DNA from 3 places in the Sphingobium sp. BHU LFT2 genome. Region 1 is predicted to be linked to each of the others. Evidence: riboswitches for the same ligand, from Rfam matches in the RefSeq annotation. Region 1 holds a riboswitch; each other region holds the start of a gene.
What was found. A riboswitch is a leader RNA that binds a small molecule or an ion and turns the genes downstream of it on or off. The one in region 1 is predicted to bind cobalamin.

Region 1 (4,157 bases):
CAGAGGTTGATCTCGGTATAGAACACCGCCAGCGATCCGGTCAGCAGGATGCCGAACAAAACCCAGCCGAACAGCAGCCCACACCATGTATGGAACCAGCCCATGGATTGGCGCAGGCTATCCTTCATCTGGCGACCCCCAGCATCAGGGCGAAGGGGAGGGCCGTGCCCACCAGCAGTTCGCCCCAGATCCGCGTGACGCTGCGCACCGCGAAGGCGCGAAGGATCACCGCAACGAACAATATGAAGGCGAGGCAGGTCGCAAGGATGTTGGCGTCAACCGCATCCATCGGCAGCAGGCGTACCGCCGCGCAAATCCACGCATAACACAGACCATAGGTGCCGACCGTCGATGCCAGCACGCGCGGCGCGATGGTGCGCCAGCCCGGCTCCTGCCTCGCCGGCACGATCAGAACCGCTGCTCGAACGTCACCGCGACGCTGCGCGGCTCACCCAGCACCCACTGCGAGGTGGAATAGCTGTTCTGGACGTAGATCCGGTCGAAGACATTGCGCAGGTTGAGCGTCACGCTCGTCTTCTTGCCCAGGTCGTAGCGGGCCGAAGCATCGACGAGCGTATAGGCCGGAATGCGACGGGTATTGGCGGCGTCCGAATAGCGTTTGCCGACATAGCGCAGGCCGGTGTCGAGGTGCAGCGGTTGCACCGGCCGCCAAGAAAGCCACAGATTGGCTGCCTTTTCGGCAACCCCGATCGGCATGTTGCCGTTGCGGCTGACAAGCGCCGTGCCGATCAGTTCGTCGAAGTCGTCATATTGCGCGTTCAGGATCGTTCCGTTGGTCAGGATGCTGAATGTCCTGGTCACGGCCAGTCCGAACGATGCCTCGACGCCGTACGACGATTGCTGGCCGACCTGCACAGACACCGTGGGATCATTGGCGGAGCGTGTCAGGATCTTCTTCTTGACGATGCGATAGCCCGACAGCGTGAATTCGCCGCGCCCGTCGAGAAAGGTCGCCTTGGCACCCGCTTCCCATTGCCGCCCGGTCGATACATCGAAGCTCGTCTGTGCCAGCGTAGCGGTGAGGAACGCCGTCACCGGATCGGCGGCCGCGGAATATTGCGCGTAAAGCGAGATCGTGTCCGTGGGATTGTAGACCAGCCCCGCACGCCAACTGGTACTGGGATAGCGCGCGGTGTAGTTGGCGCTCGGATCGAGCGCATCATGGCGCTCGGTCTTCGGGCGATCGTAGCGCAGGCCCGTCACCAGCGACAGTCGATCCGACAGCGAGAGGCGGCTTTCGCCGAACAGCGCCCATTGCTGTACATTGGTCTTGTACTTGTAGCGTGTGCCGAAGGCGCCATCCAGAAACGTGCCGGGCGCGTAGTCGTAGGGATCCACCAGATCGGAGCGGGAATTGGGCGAACTGTCGGTACGCAGCAGCGATCCGCTGTTATACTCTCCGCCCAGGCTTAGGCGGTGGTTCATGCCCAGCAATGTGTGGTCGAACACAGCGTTGAAGCGGTCGCCCCACTGCTTGGTCTTGTAGAAGATTTCCAGATAGCTCGACCGGCGGATCTGATCGCCGGACCAGGCATAGCCCTCCGCATTGCGCCAGTGCTTGAAACCGGTGAGATAGTACGCGACGTTGGTGATCGCCACGCCGTCCGCCGGCGTCCATTCCGCCTTGGCCTGGGTCCAGGCGTCGTCGAAGCGCAACGAGCGGTCGGCGATATTGTAGTTCTTCTTGCGGATATCGCGGACCAGCTTGCCATCCCGCAGCGGCGTACCATACCAGATCGTCGGATCGAGATCGGCGCGGTCATGCGTCAGGGTCAGCACTAGATCGTCATTGGCCTGGTAGCGCAGCGCGGCCGACAGGGCGAGACTACGGGAGCGTCCGCGCTCCATCCAGCCGTCCGACCGGTTGTAGCTGAGATCCACGCGGTAGGACAGCTTGTCCCCGATTGGCCCGCCGATCCCGCCGGCCGCTGCATATGTATCGAAAGAGCCGCCGCTGAGGCGTAGTTCACCTTCGAACTCTTCGGTGTTGGGCTTTTTGCGCACAACGTTGATGGCGCCGCCGATGCCGCCTTCGCCATAGAGCACGGACGCTGCGCCGCGCAGCACCTCGATGCGCTCGGCCATCCAGGGATCGGCGGGGAAGGTCTGCGTGGTCGTCGTATAGACCCGCATGCCGTCATAGAGCTGCATCACCGAGGTGTAGCCGGTGAACCCGCGCGAACTCAGGGAATAGGCGAATGCCGAGGAATTGTTGATCAGGCCCGGCGCGCGCGCCGCCGCCGCAACGACCGTGCGGTCACCAAGACTGCGGATCATCTCCTTGGTGATGACATCGACGCTTGCGGGCGTCTGCATAGGCGTCAGGCCAAGGCGGCTGGAGGCATCGGCCTGCTGGCCAAGTTGCAGGACGCCGGCCTTGCGCGCCGTGACGACGATGTTCTCCGTGCCACCGGGCGCGGCGTCGGCGGTCTCCTGAGCATGCGTTGCGGTGACACTTGCCGCCAGTGCGCAACATGATGCGCCGGAACGGATCAGGCCGGAAAGAAGCGATCGTGTATTCATGTGTAACCCCCGTTGCGTTTTCCAGTCGAACGGACAGGTTCCCGCGCAGGAGGACGTCTCCTCGCACGGGCGCAGCGGTGGAGACCGGGCGCAAACGAGCGACCGGCGGAACCCACCGTTGCGGCCTGGCCGCAAGTTCGTCGCTCAGACGGAATACACCGTGCCGCGGCCATCCCCTGGACCAAGGCAAGAGCGACCGGACGCTGGCAGGTCTCCTGGCTCACGGGTCATTGCACGATGCACGGCCTTCCCAGGCCTCGCAGGAGTTAGCGTCCGGCCCAGTGGCTGCGACAGGCATCCTTGGCCTGCCGAGATATGCATCGCGCTATCCGCTTACAGTTGCAGGGACAGCCTCGGCTTCAGGGGCAGTACCCCTCCACCGCGTTCCCTTTTAAGCCTCTTTCGAAGCACCAACGCGATCTTGTCCCCCGGTAGGGGACGGGCTGGGAACTATGGGCTATCGAACAGGATAGCAAGAAATTCGTAGAACGTGGAATTTGGTCATGCCTGGACGGCCGGTATGCGGCTGTCCCTGACGCTCAGGTGCTGAACACACCGCCCCGTTAGCAGTCATGAACAAGCGGCACATGAGTTGTTGCGAACGATTATCAATGCACGTAATGCGGCGGCAGATAGCGATGCTCAACAACGCCGCCGCCCTTACGCGCCTGCTCCTGCAAGAGCGCACGTCGCTCCTGCGACTTGTCGAAAGCATATTGCGCGATCGGCCGGCAGCGGAGGACGTCACGCAAAGCCTCTGGTTCAGGGTGCAGCGTATCGAGGATGATCCGCCAATCCTGAACAAGCGGGCCTATCTGTTCAGGCTGGCCGCCAATCTTGCGAAGGATCGCATCAGGGCGGACGGCAGATATGCTGCCCTGTTCCACGCCGCCGATACGCTCCCCGAGGAAATCCCGGCCGACATGGTTGGAGCCGATACCGAACTGTCCGATCGCCAGCGTCTGGCCGTGACGATGGCCGCCATCGACGAACTCCCCGCGCGAACCAGAGAAATCTTCATCCTGCGCAAATTTGACGAGCTTACTCTGGACGACATTGCGCATCGGATCGGGATTTCCCGCAGCATGGTCGTCCGACATCTCCAGCAGGCTTTGCAGCATTGCATGACCCGACTAGGGGAAAGTGAATGAGGCGATTTGTTGGCTTGCGGAGTGTCCGGATGCCGCTTTCGAACGTCAATGATTATGGAAAGTGTGAAATTTCCATGGTTGAGGCGGGAGAAGCGATCGGAATGCATTATGGGCGCTGACGACGATGCTCCGGATCCGATCGAGGATGCCGCGACGCGCTGGGCGGTCGAACAGGATGCCGGCCTGACCGATGATGGCATTGCGGCTCTGGAACAATGGCTGGGCAGCGATCCCCGTCACCCGCCGGCCTTTGAGAAGGCCCGTGCGGCGTGGCGCTTCATGGGGCATCCGGCCATTCGTTCGGAAGTGACGCAGCGCAGGCTCAGCGAGCCGCCATTGCCGGGCTATCCGCCGGTCGGCCGACCGGAAGGCAAAAGAAAATGGACTGCGCCGGCCGTCGCGGCCAGCGTCGCCCTTCTTGTCGCGGGCGCGATCGGGGACTGGCCGACAGCGCTGCGGTCC
Region 2 (4,157 bases), on a different contig from region 1:
GCCGCTGCACCTCTATGGCTATGGCGCCTATGGCCTGGCGATGGAGCCGGGTTTCTCGACCAGCCGCCTGTCGCTGCTGGATCGCGGCTTTGCCTTTGCCATCGCCCATATTCGCGGCGGCGACGATATGGGCCAGCAATGGTATCTGGACGGCAAGCTCGACAAGCGCACCAACACCTTCACCGATTTCGTCGATGTTGCGAAGGGGCTGATCGATCTTGGCTATTCTGCCAGGGGCAGGATCAGCATTTCGGGCGGATCGGCCGGCGGCGAGCTGATGGGCGCGGTCATCAACTCCGACCCCGACCTGTGGGGCGCGGTGGTGGCGCATGTGCCGTTCGTCGATGTGCTCAACACCATGCTGGACGAAACGCTGCCACTGACGCCGGGCGAATGGCCCGAATGGGGCAATCCGATCGAGGATGAGGCCGCATTCCGCACCATCCAGTCCTATGACCCTTACACCCATGTCACCGCGCAACATTATCCGCCGCTGATGGTGACTGCCGGGCTGAACGATCCGCGCGTCACCTATTGGGAGCCGGCCAAATGGGTGGCAAAGCTGCGCGCCACCAAGACCGACAAGAATATCCTGCTGCTCAAGACCAATATGGGCGCGGGCCATGGTGGCAAGTCGGGCCGGTTCGAGAGCCTGCACGAGACCGCCGAGGAATTTGCGTTCATCCTGTGGCAGCTGGGAGTGGAAGGCTGATGGCGTCGAGCTTCACCAAGCAGTTCACCGCGCGGCCCGAGCATATCGATGTGCTGGGCCATGTGAACAATGCGGTGTGGGTGCAGTGGATGGAGCAATTGTCGGTCGAACATTGGATGACCGATGCCGACCCGGCCCATGTCGACGCCTATATCTGGGTCGTGACCCGGCATGAGGTCGATTATCGCGGCAACGTGACCGAGGGCGATGTCGTATCGGGCCGCACCTGGATACCGGAAGGGCCGCGCGGCGCGCGGTTCGACCGGCTGATCGAGTTCACCGGACCGGACGGCAAGGTGAAGGTGTCGGCGAAATCCACCTGGGCGATGATCGACAAGGAAAGCGGCCGGCTGATGCGGGTGCCGGCCGAGGTAGCCGCCAACTTCATCGAGGGCTGAGCCGGCCCAGCTTCAGCGGGCGCTGACGGCCTGGGAGAGGGCGCGTGCCGCCTGCACATAGGCCGGTCCGCCGCACACGGTCCAGGCCTGGGGCAGGCTGATGCGCGCTATGTCGCGCAGCACGGGATGGTGCAGCATTTCGGTGCCCTGGTCGGTGATCCGGTCGGTGGCGCTCTCGACGATCAGATAGTCGGGCCGGGCGGCGACCATCTCCTCCAGGCTGACCTGCGCGATCGCCGGCTTGCCAAGGTCGGCGGCCAGGTTGCGCAGCCCCGCCCGCGTCATCAGGTCGTCGACCAGCGTGCCGGTGCCGGTCATGTAGCCGCGCCGCTGATAATAGGCCGCGATCTTCTGTTTGGGGGCGCGGGGCAGGGCGGCCAGATCCCGGTCCATCCGCGCGATCATTGCTTCGCCCCGGTCGGTATGGCCAATGGCCTGCGCCACGGTGCGGATCGACGCGACGATATCGGCATAGCTGTCCGCGCTTTTGAGGTCGACGGCGGGATAATGCTGGGCCTTGAGGATCGCGATCGCCGGATTGCGCCGCGCCGGCATGCCGATCACCAGATCGGGATTGGTTGCCAAAATCTGCTCGGCCGATCCATCGAGGATGGGCAGGCCCTTCGTTACGGCAGCCACCGCCGACATCTGCCGATCGCCGGCATTATGGGTCAGCCCGGCAATCTGGTCGCGATCGGCCAGCGCGACCAGCAACTGGTCGGCGCACAGGTTGAGCGACACGATCCGTTGCGGACGTTTGCTTGCATTGGCAGGCTGGCGAGCGGTAGCCGCCCATAATGTAGCGCCGCCGATCAGGGCGATCATCAGGGCGATCATTCCCTTGCCGGGGCCGATGGACGCAAATATCCGCATGGCCACCTCCCTTAGCCGGCGCGCTCCGCCAGGCAAGGAAGATTGACGCTCCAGTCGGGCTCGCCTATCGCCCGGACTGCGACAGGTTCCCCGGCAACGGGGATGAAAAGGGAATGGGGTTCAAGACCCCGGCTGCCCCTGCAACTGTGAGCGGCGAGCCTTTGTGCCACATGCCATTGGGACCACAAGGTTCTGAGAAGGCGGCATGAATCAGCGATGACCCGCGAGCCAGGAGACCTGCCCGTCGCGGTCGTCCTTCGCGCGGACAGGGTGTGCCGAGCGGACGGGGGTGAACCCGCGTGGCGACAGGTGGACCGCAAATTGCGGGGACCATGTCGCGCCCGGCCGGGCACCGATATCGTCCCTGGGATGCGGTCCCTCGTCCGGGGGCCTGCATGTTCAAATATCTGACTTTCTGTTCTTTCCTTCTCTCTACCACCGCCTTCGCCGAAGAGGCGCAGCAGGCGCCGCCGCCCGATGCGGCCGCCGATGCCGGGGCATCCTCGATCCTCGTCACCGCTACCCGCATCGCCACGCCGGCCGATCAAGTGTCGTCTTCCGTCACCGTGCTCGACAAGGCGGCGATCGACCGGGCGCAGGATCTGGGCGTCACCGAATTGCTGCTGCGCACGCCCGGCGTCAGCATGTCGCGCAACGGCGGCTATGGCACGGCGACATCGCTGCGCATCCGCGGCGCGGAATCCGACCAGACCGTGGTTGTGATCGACGGGGTGAAGCTCAACGATCCCTCCTCGGCCGGCGGCGGCTATAATTTCGCCAATCTGCTGGTCGGCGACGCCTCGCGGATCGAAGTGCTGCGCGGCCCCCAGTCGACCCTGTGGGGCAGCCAGGCGATCGGCGGCGTCGTTAATATCGTGACCGCCATGCCCGAAAAGGCGCTGGAGGGGAGTTTCGACATCGAAGCGGGATCGCGCGACACGGTCAGCGCCCGCGCGGCGCTGGGCGGCAAGACCGGCCCGGTCAGCTGGCGGATCGGCGGCCAGAGCTTCACCACCGACGGTATTTCCGCGATCAGCCCGGCCTTTGGCGGCAAGGAGAAGGACGGCTATACCAACCGCAGCGTCACCGGCCGGGTAGAGGTTGCGCTGGCGGACGGGATCAGCGCCGATCTGCGCGGCTATTATTCCGATGGTAAGGTCGATTTCGACGCCACCAGCGCGGACAGCCCCGCCTATGGCACCAATCGCGAATTTGTCGGCTATGCCGGCCTTAACGTCGCACTGCTCGACGGCCGCTTCCGCAACCGTTTCGGCTATGGCTATACCGACACCGATCGCGACAATTACGACCCGCGCAACCCGCGCAAGCAGACGTTCGACGCGGCGGGGCGCAACCAGCGGCTGGAATATCAGGGTAGCTTCGCGATCGCCGACGGCTGGACCGCGCTGTTCGGGGTGGAGAATGAGAATAGCCGCTTCCGCAGCGTGTCGCCTTCGGCGTCGCTTTCGGTGCCGATTCCCGACCCGGCCCGCGGCAAGGCGGAGATCACCAGCGTCTATGGCCAGCTCAATGCCCAGCCGATTACGGGCCTGACCCTGACCGGCGGGCTGCGCTACGACGATCATAACCGCTATGGCGGCCGGACCCTCTTTTCCGCCGGTGGCGTCTGGGCGCTGCCGACCGGGACGGTGCTGCGCGCCAGCTATGGCGAGGGGTTCAAGGCGCCGACCCTCTATCAGCTCTTTTCCGAATATGGGAATCAGGCGCTCGATCCCGAACGCGCCCATGGCTGGGAAGCGGGCGCGGAGCAGCGTTTCTTTGGCGAGAAACTGCGACTGGGTGCGACCTGGTTTGATCGGACCACGACCGACCAGATCATCTATAATAGCTGTTCCTCCAGTTCGACCGATCCGCTCTGCTTCACGCCCGGCACCACCACCCGCCGTTATGGCTATTATCTCAATGTCGCGCGCGCCAAGGCGCATGGGATAGAGGCGCAGGTGGCGGTCGAGCCGGTCAAGGGGCTGACCATTGACGGCAATTATAGCTGGACCGTGGCGGAGGATCGTTCGGAGGACACTGCGAACGAAGGCAATTGGCTGCCGCGCCGGCCGCGCAACAGCGCCAATGGTTCGATCAGCTATGCCTGGCCCTTCGGCCTCACCACCGGCGCGGCGCTGCGCTGGTCCGGCCACAGCTATGACAATGCGGCC
Region 3 (4,157 bases), on a different contig from region 1:
CGGGGCGGGCAGGTCTTCCCAGCTGGCCGACATCGTCAGCGTGTCCATCGGATAGCCAAGCGGGATCGCGTCCCATTCGAAGCGAGGCGCGCCCATGTCGACGCTGGCGCCGCCGTCCACGCTCTTGGCGTCGAGCAGCCCGGCCCTGGTCCGGATCAGCACATCCTTGCCAACGAACAGCGGCACGCAGCGGGTGGCATTGCCACAGGCTTCCACTTCCGAACCGTCGGAATTGAAGATCAGCATCGACACGTCGGCCTGATCGCCGGCCTCCGCATCGCCGATGACGATCAGCTGGTCGCAGCCGATGCCGGCATGGCGATCGGCAATGGCGCGGGCGCGCGCTTCCGTCATCGCGACCGGCGCCTGGCGCGCGTCGATCACGACGAAATCATTGCCCAGACCATGCATCTTGGAAAAGCGGCTCATCATGGCGCCGCATTTAGTGCGGGACGGGGCAAAAGACCAGCGGTCAGGCGTCTTGGCCGCCGATGATCGCGGCATAGGCGGCCGGATCGACATTGGCGCCGGAGATGACGAGGGCGGTGGCGCCGTCGGTGGGCGGGGCGAGGCCGGCGAGCATGGCGGCGAGGGCGACCGCGCCGCCCGGTTCGACCACCAGCTTGAGCGTGGTGAAGGCGAAGCGCATCGCGTCGCGCACCTGATCGTCGCTGACGACCAGGCCGCCGGCCAGCAGGGCATGGTTGATCGGGAAGGTCAGCGCGCCGGGGCTGGGCGCCAGCAGGGCGTCGCAGATGCTGCGCGCGTCGGGCGAGACACTTTCGCGCACGCCGCTGGCGAGCGAGCGGGCGGTATCTTCGAAACCGGCAGGCTCGACCGCATAGACGCTGATGTCCGGGCGGGCGGTCTTGATCGCCGTGGCCGTGCCCGCGACCAGCCCACCGCCACCGCAGCAGACGAGAATCTGTGCGAGGTCGGCGCCGGCGGCCTGGGCCTGGTCGAGTATTTCGAGGCCGATCGTGCCCTGGCCGGCGATGATGAAGGGATCGTCGAAGGAGGGAACCAGCGTCGCGCCGCGTTCGGTGGCCAGGGCGGTGGCGATTTCCTCGCGGCTCTGGGTGAAGCGGTCATAGGGAACGACCTCTGCGCCGAGCGCGCGGGTGTTGGCGGTCTTGATCGCCGGGGCATCGGCCGGCATCACGATCGTGGCGGGAATGCCGAGCAGGCGGGCGGCAAAGGCGACGCCCTGGGCATGATTGCCCGAGGACCAGGCGACGACGCCCGCCGCCCGTTCCGCATCGTTCAGCCGGGCGAGGCGGTTATAGGCGCCACGGAACTTGAACGATCCGCTATGCTGGGCGCCCTCGAACTTCACCAGCACGCGCCGGCCGCACAAATCGTTGAGCGCGGCATTCTCGATCAGCGGGGTGCGGACCGCCGCCGGCGCGATCAGCCGCGCGGCATCGGCGACGTCGGCGGCAGTGATGGCCATCAAGGATAGATCTGGCGAATCGGACATGTCGGCTCCTTGGGTCAGAGGCCTCTGCATAGCCGCCCGCCGGCGCCGCGCAACGATCCGCCGGGGCGATCCTGGCCCGCTTGGCAGGGCTTGTGCTTTGGCTTATGGGGGCCGCGCGCCGGGGTGATCCAAAGCCCCGGACGCGCATGATCGCGCCGGTGCCCGCAAGGGCTGAAAACGGGAATGCGGTGCGGGGGGCGCAGCCCTTCCAAATCCGCGGCTGTCCCTGCAACTGTAAGCGGTGAGCGCGATGCGCAGGGTTCCCAAGCTCTTCAAAAGGGGAGGGCCGGAACCGGCCACTGGACCGACAGGTCCGGGAAGGCTGGCGCATCGCTGCCCTGACCCGCGAGCCAGGAGACCTGCCGGCGTCTGGTCGCTCTTGCCCTGGCCCAGGGGATGGCCATGGCGCGGTGTTTCCGTCGAGCGACGCCCATGGCGGCCGGGGCCGCATCGATGCGTGGGGCGGGGTGCTGGCGTCTTCCCGATCCTCACGCAGCGACCGCTTGTGCGGACGCCCCGGTTCCAAATCGACGGACGCCGGGGGACGATAAAATGAAGATGTTGGGGATTTCGCTGATCGCGCTGCTGGCCGCTACGCCGGCACTGGCCCAGGATCTGGCACAGGATGACGATATCGTCGTCACCGCTTCGGGCATTGCGCAGCCGCGCGACGAGGTCGGCCAGGCGATCACGGTGATCGATGCCGACACGATCAGAACGCGCCAGGCGGTCGATGTCGTCGAACTGCTCGCCACCACGCCGGGCGTCCGCTTCAGCCGCAACGGCTCCACCGGCGGCGTGACCGGCGTGTCGCTGCGCGGCGCGGAGACGACCCAGACGCTGGTGCTGATCGACGGGGTCAAGGTCAACGACCCGAGCGGCATCGGCGACGGCTATGATTTCGGCCATCTGCTGACCGGCAATATCCGCCGGATCGAAGTGCTGCGCGGCTCCAACTCGGTGGTCTATGGCAGCCAGGCGATCGGCGGCGTGGTCAATGTGATGACCGGCGCGCCCAGCGAGGGTTTCGAGGTTAACGCCTCGGCCGATTATGGCTATAGCGATACGCTGAACGCCAAGGCCGATGTGTCGGGCACGCGCGGCGCGGTGTCGGGCGGGTTGGGCGTCGCCTATTTCAACACCGACGGCATTTCCTCGGTCGGCCGGTCGTTTGGCGGCGTGGAGAAGGATGGCTATGAGAATATCGCCACCAACGCCAAGCTGAAGATCGCCTTTTCCGACACGCTGAGCCTCGACCTGCGCGGTTACTATATCCATGCCGATCTCGACTATGACAGCTTCTTCGGCGCGCCGGCCGACAGCAGCGACGTCAGCAAGCTGGACCAATATGTCGGCTATGCCGGGATCAATCTGGCGCTGCTCGACGGCAAGCTGACCAACCGTGCCGCCGTCACCTGGATGCGCAACGATCGCGACTATTATTTCGTGCGCGGCACCGACCCGGACTATGGCTATTCGGGCACCAATCTGCGCTTCGAATATGAGGGTGTCTATGCCCCGGTGGATCAGGCCAAGCTGATCTTCGGCTATGAGCATGAGCGGCCGGACTATGAGTATTTCGGCTTTGGCGACATAGCGAGCGCGAAGGCGAATATCGACAGCGTCTATGCGCTGGCGGTGGTGAAGCCGCTCACCGGCCTCGCCGTCACCGGCGGGTTGCGCCATGACGATCATAGCCAGTTCGGCGGCGCGACCACCTTTGGCGCCAACGCCAATTACACGCCGAACGCCGGCGCGACCAATATCCGCCTTTCCTATGGCGAGGGGTTCAAGGCGCCGTCGCTCTATCAGCTTTACGACACCTATAGCGGCAACAGCGCGCTGCGGCCGGAGCGGTCGAAAAGCTATGATATCGGCTTCGACCAGAGCCTGGACGGGGACAAGGCGGTGCTGTCGCTGACCGCCTTCCGACGCGATACCCGCAACCAGATCAACTATGACTATGCGACCTACATCTATGGCAATCTGGACCGGACCCGCGCCAAGGGCGTGGAAGCGACGCTGACGCTGAAGCCGGTCGAGGCGCTGACGGTGGCGGCGTCCTACAGCTATGTCGATGCGCGCGACCGGTCGGGCGGGGCCACCGACGGCAATCGCCTGCCGCGCCGCGCCGCCAATGCGGTGAGTGTGTCGGCCGACTATCTCTGGGCCTTCGGCCTGTCGACCGGCGCGACCCTGACCATGGTTGGCGACAGCTATGACGACACGGCCAACACGCGCCGGCTCGACGGCTATGCGCTGGCCGGGCTGCGCGCGTCCTTCCCCGTGGGCGACCATCTGGAAGTCTATGGCCGGATCGACAATCTGTTCGATGCGGATTACGCCACGGCCTATGGCTATGGCACCTATGGCCGGTCGGCCTATGGCGGCGTGCGTGTCCGCTTCTAAGGAGCGGCGGCATCCCCTGTTGCTGCCGGGGCTGATCGCCCTGCTGCTGGTCGCGGGCATCGCGTCGGTCGCGCTGGGATCGGTGACGATCGCGCCGGCGCGCATCTTGGCGGTGCTGGCGGGCGGTGGCGACATGGTGGCGCGCGCGATCGTCATCGACCTGCGCCTGCCGCGCATGGCGATCGGCCTGCTGGTCGGCGCCATGCTGGGCCTGTCGGGTGCGGCATTGCAGGGCTATCTGCGTAATCCGCTGGCCGAACCCGCCGTG

Region 2: linked by a shared signal. The riboswitch ahead of JQK15_RS05295 (TonB-dependent receptor plug domain-containing protein) and the one ahead of JQK15_RS18325 (TonB-dependent receptor) in region 1 are both predicted to bind cobalamin.
Region 3: linked by a shared signal. The riboswitch ahead of JQK15_RS02530 (TonB-dependent receptor plug domain-containing protein) and the one ahead of JQK15_RS18325 (TonB-dependent receptor) in region 1 are both predicted to bind cobalamin.

The regions. Positions count from the first base shown of each region.
Region 1 covers NZ_JAFCGW010000011.1:10,523-14,679, reverse strand. Annotated here, with positions in the region: gene JQK15_RS18335 (PepSY-associated TM helix domain-containing protein) at 1-128, opposite strand, end outside; gene JQK15_RS18330 (iron transporter) at 125-406, opposite strand; gene JQK15_RS18325 (TonB-dependent receptor) at 409-2,544, opposite strand; cobalamin riboswitch at 2,733-2,974, opposite strand; gene JQK15_RS18320 (RNA polymerase sigma factor) at 3,117-3,695, shown strand; gene JQK15_RS18315 (FecR family protein) at 3,804-4,157, shown strand, end outside.
Region 2 covers NZ_JAFCGW010000001.1:1,057,665-1,061,821, reverse strand. Annotated here, with positions in the region: gene JQK15_RS05310 (S9 family peptidase) at 1-712, shown strand, start outside; gene JQK15_RS05305 (acyl-CoA thioesterase) at 712-1,110, shown strand; gene JQK15_RS05300 (ABC transporter substrate-binding protein) at 1,123-1,983, opposite strand; cobalamin riboswitch at 2,050-2,242, shown strand; gene JQK15_RS05295 (TonB-dependent receptor plug domain-containing protein) at 2,379-4,157, shown strand, end outside.
Region 3 covers NZ_JAFCGW010000001.1:513,669-517,825, reverse strand. Annotated here, with positions in the region: gene dapF (diaminopimelate epimerase) at 1-432, opposite strand, end outside; gene JQK15_RS02535 (threonine ammonia-lyase) at 473-1,480, opposite strand; cobalamin riboswitch at 1,620-1,861, shown strand; gene JQK15_RS02530 (TonB-dependent receptor plug domain-containing protein) at 2,033-3,889, shown strand; gene JQK15_RS02525 (FecCD family ABC transporter permease) at 3,876-4,157, shown strand, end outside.